2 linked regions of the Peribacillus sp. FSL E2-0218 genome follow. The protein of the gene in region 1 interacts with the protein of each later gene in a pairwise test. Links are inferred from orthologs where the notes say so. Each region holds a gene or a part of one and is shown on either strand. Other genes may lie near its edges. The genes, in order: eno and rpe.

Region 1 (11,781 bases):
AGCCAAACATTTAGAAGCTGGCGCGAAAAAAGTAATCATCTCTGCTCCTGCATCCGATGAGGATATCACAATCGTCATGGGTGTAAATGAAGAGAAATATGATGCGGCGAACCACCATGTAATCTCGAATGCTTCATGTACAACGAACTGCTTGGCTCCATTCGCTAAAGTTCTTCATGAACAATTCGGAATCAAGCGCGGTATGATGACGACTGTTCACTCGTATACAAACGATCAACAAATCCTTGATTTACCTCATAAAGATTACCGTCGTGCTCGTGCAGCGGCTGAAAACATCATTCCTACAACAACTGGGGCGGCAAAAGCTGTTGCACTTGTTCTTCCTGAGCTTAAAGGGAAATTGAATGGTATGGCAATGCGTGTACCGACTCCAAACGTATCTGTAGTCGATCTTGTTGCAGAACTAGAAAAAGACGTAACAGCTGAAGAAGTGAATGCAGCATTCAAAAACGCTTCAGAAGGGGACCTAAAAGGAATTCTTGAGTACAGCGAACTTCCGCTAGTATCAACGGACTATAACGGCAACCCATCTTCTTCTACAATCGATGCCCTTTCCACAATGGTAATGGAAGGAAACATGGTTAAAGTATTATCTTGGTATGATAATGAAACAGGATATTCTAACCGTGTAGTTGATTTAATCGACTATTTGGCTAAAAAAGGATTGTAATTAGAATAATAAAAAAACCTCACCAAGGTGAGGTTTTTTTAATCATACTCTAATAAAACCTGGCAGATGATGATATTATTAGTAAGTCATTAAGCATATGAGGCGCTTCCATTCCTTGTTTTTGGATAATTTTCTGGAAACCGACTATAATGAAGTAGAGTAAAGGGGAGATGGGATATGTACCCTCTCCCTTTTTGACTAAAAGAATCAAAAATGTGATAACAATATCTAAGGAGGTTCTTTGGATTATGAATAAAAAGTCGATTAGAGATATTGAATTAAAGGGGAAACGTGTATTTTGCCGTGTTGATTTCAACGTACCGATGCAGGACGGAAAGATTTCGGACGATACAAGAATCAAAGCTGCATTGCCGACGATTTCCTACCTGACGGAACAAGGCGCAAAAGTCATCTTGGCGAGCCATCTTGGCCGTCCTAAAGGACAAGTTGTGGAAGAATTACGTTTAGCTCCTGTTGCCGAACGACTAAGCGAGCTTAGCGGCAAGGATGTGCAAAAGGCTGAGGAAGCATATGGCGAGTCCGTTCAATCCATGATCGACAATATGGAGAGTGGCGAGATCTTGTTATTGGAAAACGTCCGCTTCTATCCAGGCGAAGAAAAGAACGATCCAGAATTGGCGAAGTCATTCGCTGCACTTGCCGATGTTTATGTGAATGATGCATTCGGGGCTGCCCATCGTGCCCATGCTTCGACGGAAGGGATTGCCCACCACCTTCCAGCCGTTTCCGGATTGCTGATGGAAAAAGAGCTTGCCGTGCTCGGAAAAGCTTTATCAAACCCGGAACGTCCTTTTACAGCTATAATTGGCGGCGCAAAAGTAAAGGATAAAATAGGTGTCATCAAAAATCTTTTGGAAAACGTCGATCATTTGATCATTGGCGGCGGCCTTGGTTATACATTCATTAAAGCGCAAGGTCATGAAATCGGTAACTCGCTATTGGAAGAAGACAAGATTGAACTGGCCAAATCCTTCATCGAAAGCGCAAAAGAAAAAGGCGTGAAGCTGCATTTGCCGATTGATGCCGTCGTTACGGCTGAATTTTCACCTGATGCAGAGACTGAAATCGTCAATATCGATTCGATACCAAAAGAGAAAATGGCTCTTGATATCGGTCCGAAAACAAGTGAATTATATGCGGATATCATCAAAGGCTCCAAGCTTGTCATTTGGAATGGGCCTATGGGCGTGTTTGAATTCGATAAATTTGCGAATGGTACAAAAACCGTTGCCCAAGCCTTGGCTGATGCAAAAGATACTTACAGCATCGTCGGCGGTGGAGATTCTGCTGCGGCTGCCGAAAAGTTTGGGTTGGCGGAAAAAATGTCCCATATTTCAACGGGCGGCGGTGCATCTCTTGAGTTCATGGAAGGCAAGGAATTGCCGGGCGTTGTAGCATTGAACGACAAATAGGCGTGAACCGTCAAAAATTTTTCAACTTTAGAAGGGATGAGAAACCATATGCGTAAACCGATTATTGCAGGTAACTGGAAAATGAATAAGACACTATCTGAGGCAACTGCCTTTTTAGAAGAAGTGAGCAATTTAATTCCTAAGCAAGATGTAATCGATACGGTTGTATGTGCTCCTGCTTTGTTTCTGGATCAATTAGTTCAAGCTGCAAAGGGGACCGATGTAAAAATCGGGGCACAGAACATGCACTTTGAAGATAATGGAGCCTTCACAGGAGAAGTCAGCCCGATCGCATTAGCTGATCTTGGTGTCTCTTATGTCATCCTAGGCCATTCCGAACGTCGCGAAATGTTCAATGAAACGGATGAAGCCGTTAATAAAAAAGCTCATGCCGCTTTCGCTAACCAATTAACCCCGATCGTTTGCTGCGGTGAAACGCTTGAGCAGCGTGAAGCTGGCGAAACGAATGATTTTGTTGCCTGTCAGATCGAAAAAGGCCTAGCGGGCTTATCCGACGAGCAGTTGAAACAAGCTGTCATTGCCTATGAACCGATTTGGGCGATTGGCACTGGTAAATCATCATCTGCACAAGATGCGAATGAAGTATGTGCACATATCCGTTCAGTAGTTGCTGACAAGTTTTCTAACGAAGCGGCAGCGGCCATCCGTATCCAGTACGGCGGCAGCGTAAAACCTGAGAATATCAAAGAGTACATGGCGCAACCTGATATTGACGGTGCATTGGTAGGCGGGGCAAGCTTGAAGCCGGATAGTTTCTTACAATTGCTGGAGGCTGGTCACTATGAGTAAGTCGCCTGTGGCACTTATCATCTTGGACGGTTTTGGCTGCCGCAGCGAGGAAAAAGGAAATGCTGTTTATCATGCGAAAAAACCGAATTTTGACCGTTATTGGGAGCAGTACCCGCACTCCCATCTAACTGCAAGCGGCGAAGCAGTCGGCTTGCCTGCAGGACAAATGGGGAACTCGGAAGTGGGCCATTTGAATATCGGTGCCGGACGCATCGTTTATCAAAGCCTGACCCGTGTGAACCTGGCAATCCGCGAAGGCGAGTTTGCAGAAAACCCGACCTTGGTCGAGGCTATGAAGCATACCAAGAAAAAAGGTACAGACCTTCATCTATTTGGGCTTCTTTCGGATGGCGGCGTGCATAGCCATATTGAACATATGTATGCCTTGCTGAGATTGGCAGCCAAAGAAGGAGTCAAGAATGTGTATGTCCATGCGTTCCTCGATGGGCGTGATGTCGGACCAAAAACGGCTCAGGGCTATATCAAGGATGCCGAGGCGAAAATGAAGGAAATCGGTGTAGGCCGCTTTGCAACCATTTCGGGAAGATATTATTCCATGGACCGTGACAAACGCTGGGAGCGTGTCGAAAAATCCTACCGTTCAATGGTATATGGAGATGGCCCAGCTTATCCTTCTGCACTGGAATGTGTCGAGGATTCATATGAACATGGTATTTTTGACGAGTTCGTGATTCCTTCGGTCATTACGGCGGAGGATGGCAAGCCGGTGGCGACGATTAAGGATGAGGATGCCGTTATCTTTTATAACTTCCGTCCCGACCGGGCGATCCAGATTTCGAATACATTCACGAATGAGGACTTTCGCTCATTTGACCGCGGTCCCGGACATCCGAAACACCTTCATTTTGTCTGCCTGACGCATTTTTCGGAAACGGTTGATGGATATGTTGCATTCAAGCCGACAAATCTCGATAATACATTAGGGGAAGTGCTTTCTCAAAACAAGCTTACTCAGCTTCGCATTGCTGAAACGGAAAAATATCCGCATGTGACGTTTTTCATGAGCGGTGGCCGAGAAGAGAAGTTTCCTGGTGAAGAGAGGATTTTAATTAATTCTCCGAAAGTCGCTACATACGATCTAAAACCGGAAATGAGTGCTTATGAAGTGACGGATGCGTTGGTGGAACAAATCGAGGCCGATAACTTCGATGCGATCCTTTTGAATTTTGCCAACCCGGATATGGTTGGGCACTCAGGGATGCTTGAGCCGACCATAAAAGCGATTGAAACCGTTGATGAATGCCTAGGCAGGATCGTCGATTTGATCGTCTCTAAAGGCGGCACGGCAATCATCACGGCAGACCATGGGAATGCCGATGAAGTCGTTACGCTTGAAGGAAATCCGATGACGGCCCACACAACGAACCCTGTGCCTGTCATTATCACCAAAAATCAGGTAACATTAAGAACAGATGGTATATTAGGCGATTTAGCTCCAACGATGCTTGATCTGCTTGGAGTCGAAAAACCTGTTGAAATGACAGGGAAATCCCTATTATCTAAATAAAATTGTGAATTGGAAAAGGAGAGATTTAAATGCCGTACATTGAACATGTATATGCACGCGAAGTGCTTGATTCCCGTGGTAATCCAACAATAGAAGTAGAAATCCAAACTGAGTCCGGATACTTCGGACGCGCCATCGTTCCATCAGGTGCTTCAACAGGAGAACATGAAGCAGTTGAGCTTCGTGACGGGGATAAATCTCGCTACCTGGGTAAAGGGGTACAAAAAGCGGTTGATAACGTAAATGAAATCATTGCTGAAGCTGTCATTGGCTTGGATGTAACGAACCAAGCTGGCCTTGACCTTACGATGATCGAATTGGATGGTACGGAAAACAAAGGAAACCTTGGAGCGAATGCAATCCTTGGCGTATCCATGGCTGCTGCCCATGCTGCTGCTGAATTTTCCGGTTTACCATTGTACCGTTACCTTGGAGGGTTCAATGCAAAACAACTTCCAACTCCAATGATGAACATCATCAACGGCGGATCACATGCCGATAACAACGTCGACTTCCAGGAATTCATGATCCTTCCTGTCGGTGCGCCAAGCTTCAAGGAAGCCGTTCGTATGGGTGCTGAAGTATTCCATGCATTGAAATCGGTTCTTTCTGCTAAAGGCTTGAACACGGCTGTTGGCGACGAAGGCGGCTTTGCGCCAAACCTAGGTTCGAACCGTGAAGCACTTCAAGTCATCATCGAGGCGATTGAAAAAGCAGGCTATAAAGCAGGCGAAGATATCTACCTTGGTATGGACGTAGCTTCATCTGAATTCTATAACAAAGAAACAGGCAAATACGATCTTGCAGGCGAAGGCCGCAATGGCGTTACATCTGAAGAAATGGTTGCTTTCTATGAAGAGCTAGTGAATGAATTCCCGATTCTTTCCATCGAAGACGGCTTGGATGAAAATGACTGGGATGGCCACAAACTTCTAACTGAACGCATCGGTTCTAGAGTTCAATTGGTTGGTGACGATTTATTCGTAACGAACACGAAAAAATTGGCTGAAGGCATTGAAAAAGGCATCGGTAACTCGATCCTGATCAAAGTGAACCAAATCGGTACACTGACTGAAACGTTTGACGCAATCGAAATGGCTAAGCGCGCTGGCTACACGGCTGTCGTTTCCCACCGCTCAGGTGAAACGGAAGATGCAACAATCGCTGACATCGCCGTTGCAACGAACGCAGGACAAATCAAAACAGGTTCGATGTCACGTACGGACCGTATCGCTAAATACAACCAACTTCTTCGCATCGAAGACCAGCTTGGCGACTTGGCTGTTTACGGCGGCTTGAAATCTTTCTATAACTTGAAGAAATAATTACCGTGACACCCTCTTCCGACGAGAAGGGGTGGAGATGATTATCTCTCACCTCCCATTCCATGTGAATGGGGGGTTTTTATGTTTATTTTTTCAAAATATATTTAATAAGTGCTTTTTTGTAAATGTATTTTTGTATAAAATAAAAAGAGAATACAAAATAGAAAAGGAGGAATTATGGAAGAGAACACAGAGGTACCAGACGCATCCAAAGAGTTGATTTCGAGTAAAATAAACTTACTTAAAACCGATTTACAGCCGATTTTCTCAAAGATTCGGACTGGACTTGGGAAAGAAGATTGGGATAAGTATTGGTTGAAATTATATGTTCAGCAACCTAGCTCTAAGAGCATAAAGACACTCCAAAACAATAAAATTATTGCATTTGTTACATTGGCTGCAGGCACATTCCTTGCCTCAAAATTTGCGTCCGGAAACACCTATTAGTAATCCATCATATTGATACAATAATGAATTAATTCAGTAGGGGAGGAATTATAATGCATGGAGCGCGTAATAAAATACGTAGATCGCATAGTATATTACGTTTGAATAAAGATAAAAAGCATAAAGTAGTGTTGGTTTCTGAATGTTCTGTAAATTCGGGAAATAAAGCGGCCAGCGGGCATGTCTTAACCATTAAAATCAGCAATGAGTTAAGCCAAAGAGGTAAAGCGGTAAAATTATATGTAGAAAACGAGAAGGAAGAAATTCTGAAGAAAGCACAATTTATGAATCAAAAGTTTTCTGAATTTCTTCAACTTGTTAATAGTAAATAAATAACAAGAATGGTCCTTCTTTTATAAGGAAGCTCATTTATCTTTTTCTGAATTTGCTCTATGAGCTTGTCCATTTTTTGATTTAGACTTTTAATTCCATGATTCATCTTATCTGATTTATTTTTCATTATTTCTCTTATGCTCTTCATATCCCGATAATTTTTATAATCTTTTACCACATAGAAACCTCCCCGTCCAGATTCCTTCTCTGATAAGTATGTGCCAGAACTAGCTACATTACTATCTTTGACTAATTGTTCACTAATTATCATCTTGAGTAAAAATACTGTTGAGTTAAGTTTTTATGGAAGTAACTGCGCATAACATATTCCATGTCACGTACGGACCGTATCGTTAAATACAACCAACTTCTTCGCATCTGTGAAGGGCTTGGCGACTTGAACTTGAAGAAATAATTACGGTAAAATCTTTTTTCTTTCACCTCCAATTACACCTGAATGGAAGGTTTTTTTATGTTTCATGAGGGTGAGGGTGTGCAACCATTATGGGATGAGAGTATAGCCTTCTATTATGGTTTACTTGTATAGATAAAACATTAATGTTTCTAAATTATTAAGTTTTCATTGAAATATATAGGTAATTTGGTATATAATATATTTATTGGTAGATATTTCATTTATAAAACATAGGATAATGAAACTACTATTACATATTAAAGGAGATAAAAAATAATTATGCTTAAGAAATTATTTGTTTTCGGTACGATTTTTACTAGTTTATCAATTGGAAACAGTACAATTGCAGCAGAAATAGAATCAGAAACAACCGTCACTAACATCTCAAGTTTATCTGAAGTCAGTAGCCTAACCTCAGGTATTGCAGGGGAAACATTTGGTAAGAAAATCAAGTGCAGTTCCAAAGTGAAGGCGAGCAATCCAATATTTGGTTCTCCAAGTGCAACCGCTACTTCATCAGCAGCAGTAAAAGAAGATACTATCGCTGCTAAAGTTAGAGTATATAGCAGTAAGGGAGGGTTAAAAGGACAAAAAACAGATTCTCAGAAAAATTCAACATATGCTGGAGCTACTTTTACTGATAAATCTAATAATATTCCTGCAACTGCTTTTGGCAATCATACTTATGTAAAGAAGAGTTATAAAACAGTAGTACATGAAACTAAAGATAAATTTTAAATATAAGAAAAGTTAAGGCTAACTGATGTTAGCCTTAACTTTATTGTAGGAGCCAGGATAATATGAAAAAAAAGCTTTTGATAGTGACCTCACTTATATTGATTGGAATCTCAGGGTGGATCTTTTACAATAAAACGGAAAATACAAAAGGTGTACAGCCCGGTTTTAAGGCAGGCTCCAATACCATCTCCTACGGCTTGTTAGATGACGATGGAAAAGTAATGAATAATGGAAGTACACTGGAGCCGAAAAATAATAAGCTTGAGTATACGTTTTCGCTCTCGAATTTTATAGAAGTGGAAAGGGAATATGCCGTAATAGTCCTTCGTAATTTTGAACAAACACCCTTTACAGTGGAAGGAAAACCATACAGTGTTTATACCTTCAATGCCAAGCCAAATAAAAGTAACGAGTTTAATCTTAGTGTTGCCACTAACGATCGAACAAGAGAAATAGATTATCTTATATTTAAAAAACCAAATTATCTAATAGATAATTTGGATATATCAAAAATGAGTGCTTTGCAAGAAGTGTTACCTATGCGTTTTAAGGTTAAGAGCAACGGCGAGAAACCAAAGGCAGCTGCTGGTTTTATTCCTGATGACACAATTAAAAAAGGACCCAACGATACTATATTTGTCAGCAAACAAAAAGAGGAACTAAGTATCCTGCCTACAGCAAGAAGTGGTGAGCATGTTTTCATTTCAGTTGGAAATGTTGGCGAGAAAGAGGAAAATTACCATATTATTGCATTAAATCATTGGCAGCAGATCCCATTGGAAAATAATCAATTAGTAGGAAATGTGGCAGTTAAGCCTGGAGAAAGAAAAGTGTTTGAATATAAGCTTCCACAGGTACAGCATGATTCGAATTTCCAGGTTATTGCTTTACCCAAGCCTTATGAAGTCAGTGAAAGTGACTATGAAAGTACAGTCGTTTCAGGTTCATTTCGAACGGTTATCAAACCTTAAGGTGGCATCAATGCTCTTTTAGAAAAGATGGGGCAGCATATTTAATCAAACGTTTGATTAATAGAATTCCAAACAAAAAAAGGTGCCGCATATGGGCACCTTTTACTTATTTATCTACAGCTTCTACTGGAACGGCATTATAGTATTCTTCCAAAGTGCTTTTCGTTTTGAAGATTTCAGTTGCGGCATCGGCGCCAATATAGCGGATGTGCCACGGTTCGTATTTATAGCCTGTAATGTTTTCCTTGCCTTCCGGATAGCGGATGATAAATCCGTATTCATGGGCATGCTCTGCAAGCCAGGACGCTTCATTCGTGTCTCCGAAGCAATCTTGGGCAGCACATGCACCGTCATGGGTCGTGACATCGATGGCCAGACCTGTTTCGTGCTCGCTCGTCCCAGGCATTGCACTGTAGGTTTTCGCTTTTTCTTCCCCGTCCTTGGCCACATAGTTATTAAAGACCGTGATTTGCGTTTGATGTGAACGGTAGGCGGATACGCCGGCGAAGTGCATATTGTCTTTTTCGGCAGCTTGGAATAGCCGTTCAAGCGCTTCTGCCGCTTCTTTGCGCATCATTCTTTTTTCAATTTTATCCTGAAAGATGAAATCCACTTTTGGGTAAACAAGATCTTCAGGTTTGTAATCTTCCGGCAAGCTGTATTGTTTGTTGACAAGTACAGGGATGCTTTCTGGGTTGGCTAAAGTCTGCAGGCCAGCCTGCGCGGGCTTGACCGTTTCATCCACTTCCACCTGGCGTTGGGCCGATTCTTTTGAATCATCTTGCTTATCATCAGTTTCTGTCTCCGTATGGTGGGAGCTCGGGTGTTCTTCTTTTTGCTCTTTTTTTTCATCGCTTGATTGGTCGAATGAACATCCGGACAATAAAATGAACGATGACAGAGCAGTTGCAGTAAATATAGGTTTTAACATATGAAAGGCCCCTTGCTTTTAATATAAGATTTCCTGCGATAGGCGTTTTGAAAGATTATCGTGACAAGTAATCCCTCGTCAATTCACTTTGGTACTTATCGAGGAATAAGCCGATCCAGACCACCATCAATAAAAATGGATAATCATTGCGGACTGCGGCTTCCACGACGGGTGCAGACCAAAAGTGAGATAGGAAACCGCCTGACATCCTGATCGTCTCGAAGGTGACCAGGGCGTGCAGCGATAGCCAGAGAATCGTAAGGGTGTTGGTGCCGAAACCAATGACGGCCGCTATGATGCTCAGCAGGATGGCGGCTGCACCGATCAGCAGCACATGGTAACTTGATTGGAAAAAGTCGATGCCGCTATTGGAAAGTCCATTATAAATAATAGCAGTAAAATAGACGGTTGTCGTGGTATATGCAGCAAATAATAAATATCGATTGCCATGATATTTTGCAAGCAGCAGCAAAAGCGGCGAGAGAATGATCAATAAGACACTGATGAGATTGCTGCCGCCTATCCATAAAGAATAGCCTGCAACCGCCGAGAACAGGATGGTCAATAAATCAAGAATCCGGAGAATGGGCTTGAACATGGTGACACCTCTTTCTTCCCTTTTTGTGAATTATCTCAAACTTTGATTCAAAAAGAAAATGATGAAGCTGCTGTTTAGGAATTCTTACCATTAAATGATAACAAAGATTGTGGATATCTTATGGGTGTGGTAAAGTTAAAGTAATTGTTTATTGGTACTTCAGGAGGTGTGATTGCATGCATGCATTTCTCATAACGCTTTTGGTGATCGTCAGTATCGCCCTTATTGTGACGGTATTGCTTCAATCGGGTAAAAGTGCAGGTTTATCAGGTGCGATTGCCGGCGGTGCTGAGCAGCTATTCGGAAAGCAAAAAGCTCGCGGCTTGGATTTGATTTTACATCGTGCAACGGTAGTATTAGCCATTTTATTCTTTGCTTTAACTTTACTTGTTGCATTCTTTGATGTGTAATCGATCAAAAATGAGTCTAGCTAAATAGCTAGGCTTTTTTCTTTGCACGATAGTTGCATGAATAGATATAGTAATTTTAGTACTTAATGATAGATAGGGAATTTTTTTGGATGCTATTTACTAATGAAGGAGCTAATTATCATGAAAATCAAGCTGCAGCAGCCCTTTACTTTTGAAGGCGGAAAAAGAGCTGTCTTACTATTGCATGGATTCACGGGGAATTCCGCAGATGTGCGGATGCTTGGACGTCACTTGGAGAAGCACGGTTACACCTGCCATGCCCCGCACTATAAGGGACATGGGGTTCCGCCAGAGGAGCTGGTGAAAACGGGCCCTGTTGATTGGTGGAAGGACGTCATGATGGCATTCGATTTCCTGAAGAGCAAGGGCCATGAGGAAATAGCTGTTGCCGGACTCTCTTTGGGAGGCGTATTTTCTCTTAAATTAGGTTACACTGTACCTATAAAGGGTATCGTATCAATGTGTGCGCCCATGTATATCAAAAGTGAAGAGATGATGTATAAAGGAGTATTGGAGTACGCTAGAGAATTTAAGAAGTATGAAGGAAAAACGCAAGAGCAAATAGAGCATGAAATGGACCTCCTGGCCGATAAACCGATGAATACATTGAAAGCCCTTCAGGAATTGATAACGGATGTACGGGAGCATGTCGATTTGATTTATGCACCGACATATGTCGTGCAGGGGCGGCATGATGACGTCATCAATCCGAAAAGTGCCGATATCATTTTTGATTCCATCGAGTCACCTGTCAAGAAACTGAAGTGGTATGAAGAATCCGGTCATGTCATCACGCTGGATAAAGAAAAAGAACAGCTGCATGAAGATGTATTGGAATTTTTAGAAAGTCTGGATTGGTCCGAATAACAAATTTATTATACCCTGAATAGGAGGGGTTTTATGGAAGATAACATTCAAGAACACATGAATAGGCTTTTGACGTACATGACCGACGAAGCATATAAGCCATTGACGGTACAGGAGCTTGAAGAGGCTTTGAAGATCGAAGACTCGGCAGACTTCAAGAATTTCGTCAAGGCGCTAGTGAAGCTGGAAGAAAAGGGATTGGTGGTCAGAACGAGAAGCAATCGTTACGGCCTGCCGCAAAAAATGAATTTGTTCCGCGGAAA
Region 2 (11,532 bases), 3.1 Mb from region 1 along the record:
CCATCGTCAGCTATAGAGGCAATCTTGCCCATTCAGAAAGTTATAAACTAGGCTACCTGTCGATCCAGGACGAAAGCTCGATGCTTGTTGCTCATGCTTTGGGGGCAAATGATAATGATGCTGTTCTCGATTGCTGTGCTGCTCCTGGAGGGAAAACGACCCATATTGCAGAAGGTCTGACGACTGGACAAGTCTATGCGCTGGATCTTCATGAGCATAAAGTCAAGCTCATCAAGGAGCAGGCAGAGCGGCTAAAACTGAGGAACAACATCAAGACTATGGCACTCGATAGCAGGAAAGTGCAGGAACACTTCAATAAAGAAGGGTTCGACCGGGTCTTGATCGATGCTCCGTGTTCAGGGTTGGGAGTCATGCGCCGGAAGCCTGATGTAAAGTACACAAAAACAAAAGATGATATAATGAAACTCTCAAGTATACAAAAGCAATTATTGGAAGCTGCCGCACCGCTGGTAAAGCAAGGCGGACGTTTAGTATATAGCACATGCACGGTGGATAGGGAAGAAAATGACCAAGTGGCCATGTCGTTTTTGCAAGACCACCCGGATTTCGAGAGCGATCCATCGCTGTCAGAAAGAATGCCCGAGAGCGTTCAGCCGTTTATCGAGGGCAATACGCTGCAAGTTTTTCCGCAATATTTTAGCAGTGACGGATTCTTTATTGCGAGTTTTAGAAAGAAGGTGCTGTAATGGCAGAAATAACCAAATCATCCAGAGTAAGAAAAGACACAACACCAGAAAAACCATCCATCTATTCATTGGAGCTTCACCAAATTAAAGAATGGATCATTCAAAATGGCGAGAAGGCTTTCCGGGCCGAGCAAGTATACGATTGGCTTTATAAAAAGCGCGTCTCCAGCTTTGAAGATATGTCCAACCTATCGAAATCTTTACGCGATAAGCTGGAATCACATTTTACCTTCACTACCTTGAAAACGCTGATCCAGCAAACGTCAAATGATGGAACGATGAAGTTCTTATTTGAACTCCATGATGGATATTCGATTGAAACGGTATTGATGCGCCACGAATACGGAAACTCCATTTGCGTGACAACACAGGTTGGTTGTAGAATTGGTTGTACCTTCTGTGCATCGACACTGGGTGGATTGAAGCGAAACCTTGAAGCAGGCGAAATAGTTGCCCAAGTCGTTAAAGTGCAGCAAGCACTTGACGAAGTGGAAGAACGTGTCAGCTCAGTCGTCATCATGGGAATCGGGGAACCGTTCGATAACTACGATAATATGATGTCATTCTTGAAGAATATAAATCATGAAAAAGGCTTGAATATCGGGGCCCGTCATATTACCGTTTCTACAAGCGGGATCATTCCTAAAATCTATAAATTTGCAGAAGAGAGCATGCAAATCAACTTTGCGGTTTCCCTGCATGCACCAAACACGGAATTGAGAAGTAAATTGATGCCAATCAACAAGGCTTACAAACTTCCCGACTTGATTGAAGCCATAAAATACTATACTGAAAAAACAGGGCGCCGTGTAAGTTTTGAATATGGTCTATTCGGCGGGGAAAATGATACAGTCGAACACGCCGAAGAATTAGCCAATTTAATAAGCGGGATCAAATGCCATGTCAACTTAATTCCGGTTAACTATGTACCGGAACGCAACTATGTACGTACACCTCGGGATCAGATTTTTGAGTTTGAAAAAACATTGAAAAAGCGCGGTATCAATGTGACGATCCGAAGGGAACAAGGCAGTGATATCGACGCAGCCTGCGGCCAGCTTCGGGCCAAGGAGCGCAAAGAAGAGACGAGGTGACCCTATTGAGGGCGATATTTAAAACAGACCGTGGAAAAGTCCGGCAGCATAATGAAGATAATGGCGGAATCTTTAAAAACTCGGAAGGCGTTCGCCTTGCCATCGTTGCAGATGGCATGGGCGGCCACCGTGCCGGGGATGTGGCAAGTGCGATGACGATTGACCTTTTGAAAAAGGGATGGGAGGAATCCGGCGGGATCGAAACGGCAAATGATGCCGAGGAGTGGCTAAAACAGCAAATCTTCTTGGTCAATCATTCGCTTTTTGAATATGCCGAGTCACATACAGAGTGTAAGGGTATGGGGACCACCGTTGTTGCTGCAATATGTACTGATACATTTGCGACCATCGCCAATATCGGGGACAGTCGATGTTATTTGTACAATGAGAGTGGCTTTAAACAGGTTACGGAAGATCATTCACTCGTTAACGAATTGGTCCGTTCCGGGCAGATTTCGAAGGAAGATGCCGAGAACCATCCACGAAAAAATGTTTTATTACGAGCCTTGGGAACGGAAAAGCAAGTTGAAATGGACATCACGACGGTCATTTTCGAAGAAAGTGATTTATTGTTGCTTTGTTCGGATGGACTAACGAATAAAGTGAATGAACAGGAGCTTGAAGAAACGGTTACAAATGGGCAGCCTCTTGAAGAAAAGGCAAAATCATTAATAGACAAGGCCAATCACTACGGTGGGGAAGATAATATCACCCTTGTGCTTGTTCAATTTACTGATGAAAGCGAAAGCAGGTGAATTGAATGTTGATTGGCAGAAGAATCAACGGCCGTTATAAACTGATCGAGATGGTCGGCGGCGGTGGCATGGCGAATGTTTACCTTGCAAGGGATATGATTTTGGATAGGGATGTTGCGTTGAAAATCCTTCGCATGGACTTCAACAATGACGAAGAATTCATCAAGCGCTTCAACCGGGAAGCTCAATCGGCAACCAGTTTGGCCCATCCCAATATCGTAAGTATTTATGATGTTGGAGAAGAAGATGCCATCTATTATATCGTCATGGAATATGTGGACGGCTTTACACTTAAGCAATACATACAAAAATATTATCCGATTCCAGTTGATGAAGCCTTGGATATCATGAAGCAGATTACGGCAGCGATTTCCCATGCCCACCATAATGGGATCATCCATCGTGACATCAAGCCACAGAACATATTGATCGATAAAGAAGGAACTGTCAAGATAACAGACTTTGGAATTGCCTTGGCCTTGAGTGCAACCAACATTACTCAGACGAACGCCGTCTTGGGTTCCGTCCATTACTTATCTCCGGAACAGGCAAGGGGCGGCATGGCCAATAAGAAATCGGATATATACTCCCTTGGCATCGTCATGTTTGAATTGCTGACGGGTAGATTGCCTTTTTCCGGTGAATCAGCCGTGTCGATAGCGCTTAAACATTTACAATCGGAAACCCCTTCGCCCAAACGGTGGAACCCTGAAATACCCCAGAGTGTAGAAAATATTATTTTGAGGGCGACAGCGAAGGATTCATATTACCGATATGAAAGCGTAGATTCAATGGAAGATGACATTCGTACGTCGTTGAATCCTGAGCGTTCAAATGAGCAGCCCTTTACGATACCGGAAGACCATGATGCAACGAAAGCGATACCTGTCATCACGGATGATCAGCTCTCGAGTATTGATGAGACGATTATAAGAGGGCCGGAGAAAAATACGGCAGTCTATGCAGACGATGCTGAAGATGACTCGGTCGAAGCCATGAAAGTGAACAAAAAACAAAAGAAACAGAAAAAACAAAAAATGAAGACGAAACAAAAGGACAAAAAACGGAAGAGAATGCCAGCTATTTTGGTAACCATCTTTTTAGTCCTCGCACTGCTTGCTGTCTTATCTGTCACGTTAGGACCATCCCTTTTGGGCCCGAAGGAAGTGACGATCCCTGACCTTAAAGGGAAGGAATTGGATGATGCAATTACTGATTTGCTTAATCTGGATTTGGTCGTCGGAGAAACCATTGAGATCGAGGATGAAGAGGTTGAAGCGGGACTGGTGATCAAAACCAACCCGAAGGAAGGGAAAACCGTCAAGGCAGGTGCAAAGGTCGATATCTATCAAAGTGTAGGTAAAGAAACGATATCGCTTTCCAACTATGAAGGCCGGAATTACTCGGATATTAAATCCCTGCTTGATAATATGGGATTCAAAAACACGATCGTGACCTACAAATTTGATCAAAGTGCTGCCGGTACCATCATAGATCAGACGCCATCGGGCGCAACTGAAATCGTCGCTTCCGAAACGGAACTTGAGTTAACTGTAAGCAAAGGGGAAGATTTATTGAGCCTGAAAAATCTCAAGGGGTTCAATGAAGCCGGCCTAAATGATTATTCCAATGAAAGCGGAATAAAGATCGATGTGGAAGAAGAGGTATACGATGATTCCGTCGAGAAGGGACTGGTCATTTCCCAGTCGCCTGAACCGGGTACTAAGGTGGAAAAAGGCAGTACGGTGAAAGTCATCGTCTCAAAAGGGAAAGAAGAGATCCCCCCCAAGACCGTAACGGAGAAAATCAAGATTGAATATGATCCAGTTGAACCTGGCAAAGCGCAAAAAGTGCAAATTTTCATTGAGGATATCAATAATAGCATGACGGAGCCTAAGGAATCATTCTTTATCGTGGAAGATGCCAAGCGAACGATCGAATTGACGGTTTCCCAGGATAAGAAAGCAGGCTATAAAGTCATGAGGGACAATCAGGTCATCATCGACAAAGCTGTCTCTTATCCCGACTAAATATATAAATTAGGAGTGTGGCTATGCCCGAAGGAAAAATTATTAAAGCACTTAGCGGATTTTATTATGTGCTTGATGGGGAAGAAGTTTTTCAATGCCGCGGACGGGGCGTGTTCAGGAAAAATAAGGTAACTCCGCTCGTTGGTGATTATGTGGTGTTCCAGGCGGAAAATAAAACCGATGGGACCGTTACCGAAATAAAACCGCGAAAGAATGAATTGATCCGTCCGCAAATTTCAAATGTAGATCAAGCCATCCTCGTCTTTTCGGCAGTGGAACCTGACTTCAGTCCGGCGCTGCTCGATCGTTTCCTCGTATTGATCGAAGATAACGAAATCGAGCCCATTATCGTCGTGACGAAACTGGACTTGGTCACTTCTGAAACCCGGACGAAATTGACACAGTACATCAATGATTATCGCAAACTTGGGTATACGGTATTGGAAACATCCTCGGTTACCACAGGAGGCATTGAAGAACTTGTTCCTTATTTAGAGGGGAAAACGAGTGTATTTGCCGGTCAGTCAGGAGTTGGAAAATCGTCTTTGCTAAACGCAATCAACCCTGAACTGGCTTTAAAGACGGATGACATTTCGTCACATCTTGGACGGGGGAAACATACTACGCGTCATGTAGAATTGATTCATATCGGCTCCGGCCTTGTCGCGGATACGCCTGGTTTCAGTTCACTCGAATTCATGGAAATGGAAGCTGAACGGCTATCCTATTGCTTCCCCGAAATGCATAAGCATGGAGAGGACTGTAAGTTCAGGGCTTGTTTGCACGATAAAGAACCGAGGTGTGCCGTGAAGGAAGCGGTCGCTTCCGGGGAAATCCCGCAATATCGCTATGAGCATTATATGCAATTCCTGGAAGAAATCAGAGATAGAAAGCCGAGGTATTGAAATGGTTAAAATTGCACCTTCGATTTTATCAGCAGACTTTGCAAAATTGGGAGAAGAAATCCTTGATGTGGAAAGAGGCGGGGCGGATTTTATTCATGTGGATGTCATGGATGGGCAGTTCGTTCCGAATATTACCATCGGACCGTTAATAGTGGAAGCCATTCGGCCTGTGACTAAACTGCCGCTAGACGTTCATCTTATGATCGAACAACCGGACCGTTATATCGAGGCGTTCGCAAAAGCTGGAGCCGACTATATAACGGTGCATGCAGAGGCCTGTACGCATCTGCACCGAACGATCCAGTTAATTAAATCATTCGGCCTCAAGGCAGGGGTGGTGCTTAATCCAGCCACGCCAGCGTCCTTGCTCCAACCTATAATCGAAGATATTGATATGGTGCTGTTGATGACGGTTAACCCAGGCTTCGGCGGGCAAAAGTTCATCACATCCGTATTGCCAAAAATCGCTGAAGTTAAGGCGATGGCGGACAACCATAATCAGGATCTGGAGATAGAGATTGATGGCGGAGTCAATGAAGAAACGGCGAAACTATGTATTGAACAAGGGGCGACGGTCCTTGTGGCCGGGTCAGCAATATATAATCAGGCAGATCGCCGTGCAGCGATTCAAAGAATTCGGGGAAATTGATATAAAGCCGACATTATCGTATACATAGGATAATGATCGGCTTTTTTTAACAGTGTCACAAAGAAATCTCGTATATGCATATACGTGTAAAAAGGATGATGATCATGATCATTAGTATAATGGCGGGCGGTCCAGAATCGCTATGGCCTGATTTGGCAAGGTATAAGGTAATGACGGATCTTTGGATCGGGGTTGATAGAGGAGTGTGGGCCTTGCTTGAAAATGGGATCGACCCTAAATGCGCCTTCGGGGATTTTGACTCGGTTTCGCAAGACGAATACAAGGTAATTGCACAAAGGCTTCAGCAAGTGAATTTATATTCTTCGGAAAAGGATGAAACGGATCTGGAAATCGCTTTTCATTGGGCGATAGATCAAAAACCGAGTGAAATTCACATCCTTGGGGCCACTGGGGGGAGAATGGATCATTTTCTTGGCAATATCCAGCTGCTCCAAAAGGAAAGCATCCTTCCCATTCATGCCGATATTGATATATACATAGTCGATCGACAAAACATTTTCACCGTCAAGACAGCAGGCTCTTATGAGGTAACTGCTTTGAAGGATAAGAAGTACGTATCATTCCTGCCAGTCACAACGGCAGTCACTGGCATCACCCTGACAGGCTTCAAATACCCGCTGAGCGATCGCAGCTTGGAGATAGGTTCGACACTCTGCATCAGCAATGAACTAATTTCCGAATCTGGGAATGTTTCATTTAAGGAGGGCATATTAATGATGGTAAGAAGCAGAGATTAAAATTCATGCTTAAAGCAGATTCGGATATAATTACAAATCCTATATCCGCTTAAAAGCTTATGTTGTAATAGAAAAATTCCACTTCATCTTAATTCGTGGGATGCAAAGAGGAGGGGCATGATGAAATTTTATACAATAAAATTGCCAAAAGTTCTGGGTAGTTTGGTAAGGGCTATGCTCGGAGCGTTTAAAAAGGGCTGATACTTATTCTACATGACACCTCTCGGATTTCCGGAGGTGTTATTTTTCGTGAATCCAGGGTTACCGAATGTGTGGCCATCCATTAATGGGAGATGATTTTCTAGATGCGGATATAAAAAAGTCTACGAAGCTATCAACCATCCCCATTAAATTGTCAGCCATTTCAAGTAAAAAGGCATCCTTAGAGGATGCCGTAACATTATACGCGTTCTACTTTGCCCGATTTAAGAGCTCTTGCAGAAACGTATACACGTTTAGGTTTACCGTCAACTAAAATACGCACTTTTTGAAGGTTAGCGCCCCATGTACGCTTGCTAGCGTTCATTGCGTGAGAGCGGCTGTTACCAGAACGAGTTCTTCTTCCAGTGATTACACATTTACGTGCCATGTTCAATTCCCTCCTAACTACACCAAGCTTAAGTTTTCACAGTCATCTTAAGTCTTTGTAAAATACTTTAATAATTTATCATACCTACCGTGAGAATGCAATACTTCAGTTAATTACTTTCAAGAAAAATACCTTGACATACAAACTGGAAAATTGAATTATATTAAGTACCGTAAGACAATTACTTTTAAAACCTCAGACATTATAGTAAAATGTCTTTAGTTGACTTGATTTTTTGGGAGGGAAAAGAGAAATGTCTATTGAATTACAAACGAAATATGGACAAATTGATATCTCTAATGATGTTATCGCAACCGTAGCAGGCGGAGCAGCAGTGGATTGCTACGGAATTATAGGAATGGCTTCCAAAAAACAATTTAAAGATGGCATTGCTGAAATTTTAAGAAAAGAAAACTTTACTAAGGGTGTAATTGTCCGTCAAGAAGAGGAAGAAGTTCATATCGATATGTATATCATCGTAAGCTATGGAACGAAAATCTCGGAAGTTGCGCATAATGTGCAATCGAAGGTAAAGTACACTCTGAACAAAACTGTAGGATTAGCGGTTGATTCCGTAAACATTTTTGTCCAGGGAGTTCGTGTGACGAACCCTTAAGTATAGGAGGAAAGTTTAGTGTCAATTACAAGTTTAAATGGAAAGCGCTTTGCAGAAATGATCATTCAAGGTGCCAATCATTTAGCGGCCAATGCCCAAATGGTTGATGCGTTGAATGTTTTCCCTGTCCCAGATGGAGATACCGGGACGAATATGAATTTATCGATGACTTCCGGAGCGAAGGAAGTGCAAAATAACGTCCAGGAACACATCGGAAAAGTGGGCACATCCCTTTCGAGAGGACTGCTGATGGGCGCTCGCGGCAATTCTGGTGTTATCCTTTCACAGTTGTTCCGCGGCTTTGCAAAAGCGATTGAACATAAATCGGAAATCAATAGTGAAGAATTCGCACAAGCTTTCGAAGCAGGCGTGCAAACAGCTTATAAGGCTGTAATGAAACCTGTCGAAGGAACCATTTTAACGGTTGCCAAAGATGCAGCCAAGCAAGCGGTTACATCTGCCGCCAGGCACCAAGACCTCATTCAGGTTATGGAAGAGATCGTAATCGAGGCCAATGCCTCACTGAAACGCACACCGGATCTGCTTCCGGTCTTGAAAGAGGTGGGAGTCGTCGACAGCGGCGGACAAGGCTTGGTGTTCGTATATGAAGGCTTCCTGGCCGAGCTGAAAGGTGAAGCCCTTCCAGCCCGTTCCGAACATGGCCCTAGCATGGATGACATGGTCAGTGCCGAGCATCACATGAACGTCCAAGGGCATATGAACACGGAAGATATCGTGTTTGGTTACTGCACGGAATTCATGGTCCGGTTAGAAAGTGACAAGCTGGCTAATAAATCATTTGATGAGGAAAAATTCCGAAATGATTTAAGTGAATACGGAGATTCATTATTAGTCATTTCAGATGATGAAGTTGTCAAAGTACATATTCATTCTGAACAGCCTGGAGAATGTCTTAATTATGGACAGCGATACGGTAGCTTAATCAAAATGAAAATCGATAATATGCGCGAACAGCATACTGCGATCGTGGGTGAAACGCAGACTCCGCTTCAAACGAAACCGGCAACGAAAGATAAATACGGAGTCGTGTCCGTTGCGATGGGTGCAGGAATCAGTGAATTGTTCAAAAGCATCGGCGCCAAGTCCGTCATCGAGGGCGGTCAGACGATGAATCCTAGCACGGAAGATATCGTTAAAGCGGTCGAAGAGGCAAATGCCGAGCATGTCATCATCTTGCCTAACAATAAAAATATCATTATGGCTGCCAACCAAGCAGCAGATGTCCTTGGAGATCATGTGACGGTCGTCCCGACGAAGACGGTACCACAGGGAATGGCTGCCTTGTTGGCATTCAATCCAACACTTGATGCTGCCGAGAATACACAAGCGATGAGCGAAGCCCTTTCGCATGTGAAAACCGGCCAGGTCACTTTTGCCGTACGTGATACCAATATTGATGGTCTAGCCATTGAGACGGGGGATTTCATGGGAATAGCTGAAGGAACCATCAAAGTGAAGGATAAAGACAAGACGCAAGCGGCAAAAGAACTTCTTACTGAAATGATTGACGAGGATGCCGAGATCCTGACGATATTATATGGAGAAGATGCCAATGCAGAAGAAGTCGAAAATCTTGTTGCATTCTGTAAGGAGAATTTCGAAGACGTTGAAGTTGAAGTCCATAATGGCAAACAACCTTTATATTCTTTCATTTTTTCAATTGAATAAGTAACCTTTCATGAAGCTAAAGCATGTTCCGTTTCTTTCTTAGGATCATGAACGAATAAAAGGCAAGAAACTGCATAAGTCATTAGGCTATGCAGTTTTATTTTTTTTTGCTGCTATTCGCTTATCCAGAGGGCGGGCTGCCTTATCGGCAAGAACGCTTGTTCAGTCTCAACTGTCCCCTGCCCGCTCAGGAGTCTCGCAATCAACCTTAACTAGTGTCGGTTAAAAAACAGCACTCTTTAGGAAAAGAGCCAATTTTTTGATGAACGGTATGAACGGCCTGAATGGAATTACGGCGAATTTGACGTTATTATTAATCTAACACCCAGCCTTTCCCTTGATTTCAATAGCTGAAGGAGGAGCAATGCATGAAATTCAGAAGTGTATTCGATATAATAGGTCCTGTTATGATTGGCCCCTCTAGTTCCCATACTGCCGGAGCGGCAAGAATTGGGAGGGTGGCCAGGAACTTATTCAACCGTGAACCGAAATGGGCACATATTTCTTTTTATGGATCGTTCGCTAAAACCTACAAAGGACATGGAACGGATGTAGCCATCGTAGGAGGTTTACTTGATTTTGATACATTCGATGAGAGAATTAAGGAATCGTTGGAAATAGCACGTAAAAAGAAAATTAAAATTGCTTTCCGGGAAGAAGAAGCAGTCCCTGAACATCCCAATACAGCAAAAATAACGGTGGGGGATGAGGATGGGGAACTTGAACTCGTCGGAATATCGATTGGCGGGGGGAAAATTGAAATTGTCGAATTGAATGGGTTTAAGTTGAGGCTTTCGGGCCACAACCCTGCCATACTGGTCGTGCATGATGACAGATTCGGGGCCATTGCCAGTGTTTCTAACATTTTGGCTAAGCATCGAATCAATATTGGCCAGATGGAAGTTTCCCGTAAAGAAAAAGGCAAGATGGCGCTGATGACGATTGAAGTGGACCAAAACCTTGAGGATCAAGTCATTGCTGAAATTACGGCACTCCCCAACATCACTCAGGTAGCGAGGATTGTTGATTGATAAGGAAATCGATTCGTTCCCACATAGGAAGGAGAAGATACCATGTTTCGAAATGTTGCGGAATTGATAGAATTAGCTGAATCAAAACAGAAAAAAATATCAAATTTGATGATAGAACAGGAAATGGAAGTGACGGGCAGGACACGTGAACAAATCATCCACCAGATGGGGGTCAATCTGGATGTGATGGAACAGGCTGTTGAAAAGGGCCTCCAAGGTGTCCGGTCCGTTTCCGGCCTTACAGGCGGTGATGCAGTCCTGCTTCAGGATTATATTAATTCCGGGAATTCCCTATCCGGTGAATTGTTGTTGGATGCGGTCAGCAAGGCCGTGGCCACAAACGAAGTGAACGCGGCCATGGGAACCATTTGTGCGACCCCCACTGCCGGATCGGCCGGGGTGGTGCCAGGAACCCTTTTTGCGTTGCAAAACAAACTAAAACCGAATCGGGAACAAAAAATCGAGTTCTTATTCACGGCAGGTGCCTTTGGCTTTGTTGTTGCGAACAATGCTTCAATTTCCGGGGCAGCGGGTGGCTGTCAGGCAGAGGTTGGTTCCGCTTCGGGAATGGCAGCGGCTGCAATTGTTGAAATGGCAGGGGGAACACCTGCGCAAAGCGCTGAAGCTATGGCGATTACGCTAAAGAACATGCTTGGTCTTGTATGTGACCCGGTTGCCGGGCTTGTGGAGGTACCTTGTGTGAAACGGA

The links.
Region 2: the proteins of eno (region 1) and rpe interact in binary tests that used the Escherichia coli proteins (3 or more experiments, as listed by UniProt). The link is inferred for Peribacillus sp. FSL E2-0218 from one-to-one orthologs.

The regions. Positions count from the first base shown.
Region 1 is NZ_CP150304.1:4,811,113-4,822,893, reverse strand. The notes cover bases 3,672-6,639. They hold eno (phosphopyruvate hydratase), read left to right. Parts: upstream 3,672-4,491; coding sequence 4,492-5,787; downstream 5,788-6,639. Other genes in these bases: MHI53_RS23345 (hypothetical protein), read right to left, coding at 6,545-6,639; MHI53_RS23350 (hypothetical protein), read left to right, coding at 6,288-6,566; MHI53_RS23355 (hypothetical protein), read left to right, coding at 5,965-6,234; gpmI (2,3-bisphosphoglycerate-independent phosphoglycerate mutase), read left to right, coding at 3,672-4,462. Also shown: gap (type I glyceraldehyde-3-phosphate dehydrogenase), read left to right, coding at 1-691; MHI53_RS23375 (phosphoglycerate kinase), read left to right, coding at 940-2,124; tpiA (triose-phosphate isomerase), read left to right, coding at 2,173-2,934; more of gpmI, read left to right, coding at 2,927-3,671; more of MHI53_RS23345, read right to left, coding at 6,640-6,745; MHI53_RS23340 (hypothetical protein), read left to right, coding at 7,262-7,720; MHI53_RS23335 (hypothetical protein), read left to right, coding at 7,783-8,691; MHI53_RS23330 (M15 family metallopeptidase), read right to left, coding at 8,798-9,622; MHI53_RS23325 (hypothetical protein), read right to left, coding at 9,678-10,220; preprotein translocase subunit SecG, read left to right, coding at 10,397-10,630; MHI53_RS23315 (carboxylesterase), read left to right, coding at 10,772-11,518; rnr (ribonuclease R), read left to right, coding at 11,552-11,781. UniProt on the Escherichia coli protein: Catalyzes the reversible conversion of 2-phosphoglycerate (2-PG) into phosphoenolpyruvate (PEP). It is essential for the degradation of carbohydrates via glycolysis.
Region 2 is NZ_CP150304.1:1,663,846-1,675,377, forward strand. Bases 4,598-7,316 are described here. They hold rpe (ribulose-phosphate 3-epimerase), read left to right. Parts: upstream 4,598-5,492; coding sequence 5,493-6,140; downstream 6,141-7,316. Other genes in these bases: rsgA (ribosome small subunit-dependent GTPase A), read left to right, coding at 4,610-5,491; MHI53_RS08045 (thiamine diphosphokinase), read left to right, coding at 6,245-6,898; spoVM (stage V sporulation protein SpoVM), read left to right, coding at 7,019-7,099; rpmB (50S ribosomal protein L28), read right to left, coding at 7,299-7,316. In the rest of the region: 16S rRNA (cytosine(967)-C(5))-methyltransferase RsmB, read left to right, coding at 1-707; 23S rRNA (adenine(2503)-C(2))-methyltransferase RlmN, read left to right, coding at 707-1,801; MHI53_RS08025 (Stp1/IreP family PP2C-type Ser/Thr phosphatase), read left to right, coding at 1,807-2,556; pknB (Stk1 family PASTA domain-containing Ser/Thr kinase), read left to right, coding at 2,562-4,586; more of rpmB, read right to left, coding at 7,317-7,487; MHI53_RS08060 (Asp23/Gls24 family envelope stress response protein), read left to right, coding at 7,741-8,103; MHI53_RS08065 (DAK2 domain-containing protein), read left to right, coding at 8,122-9,792; sdaAB (L-serine ammonia-lyase, iron-sulfur-dependent subunit beta), read left to right, coding at 10,161-10,823; sdaAA (L-serine ammonia-lyase, iron-sulfur-dependent, subunit alpha), read left to right, coding at 10,866-11,532. UniProt on the Escherichia coli protein: Catalyzes the reversible epimerization of D-ribulose 5-phosphate to D-xylulose 5-phosphate.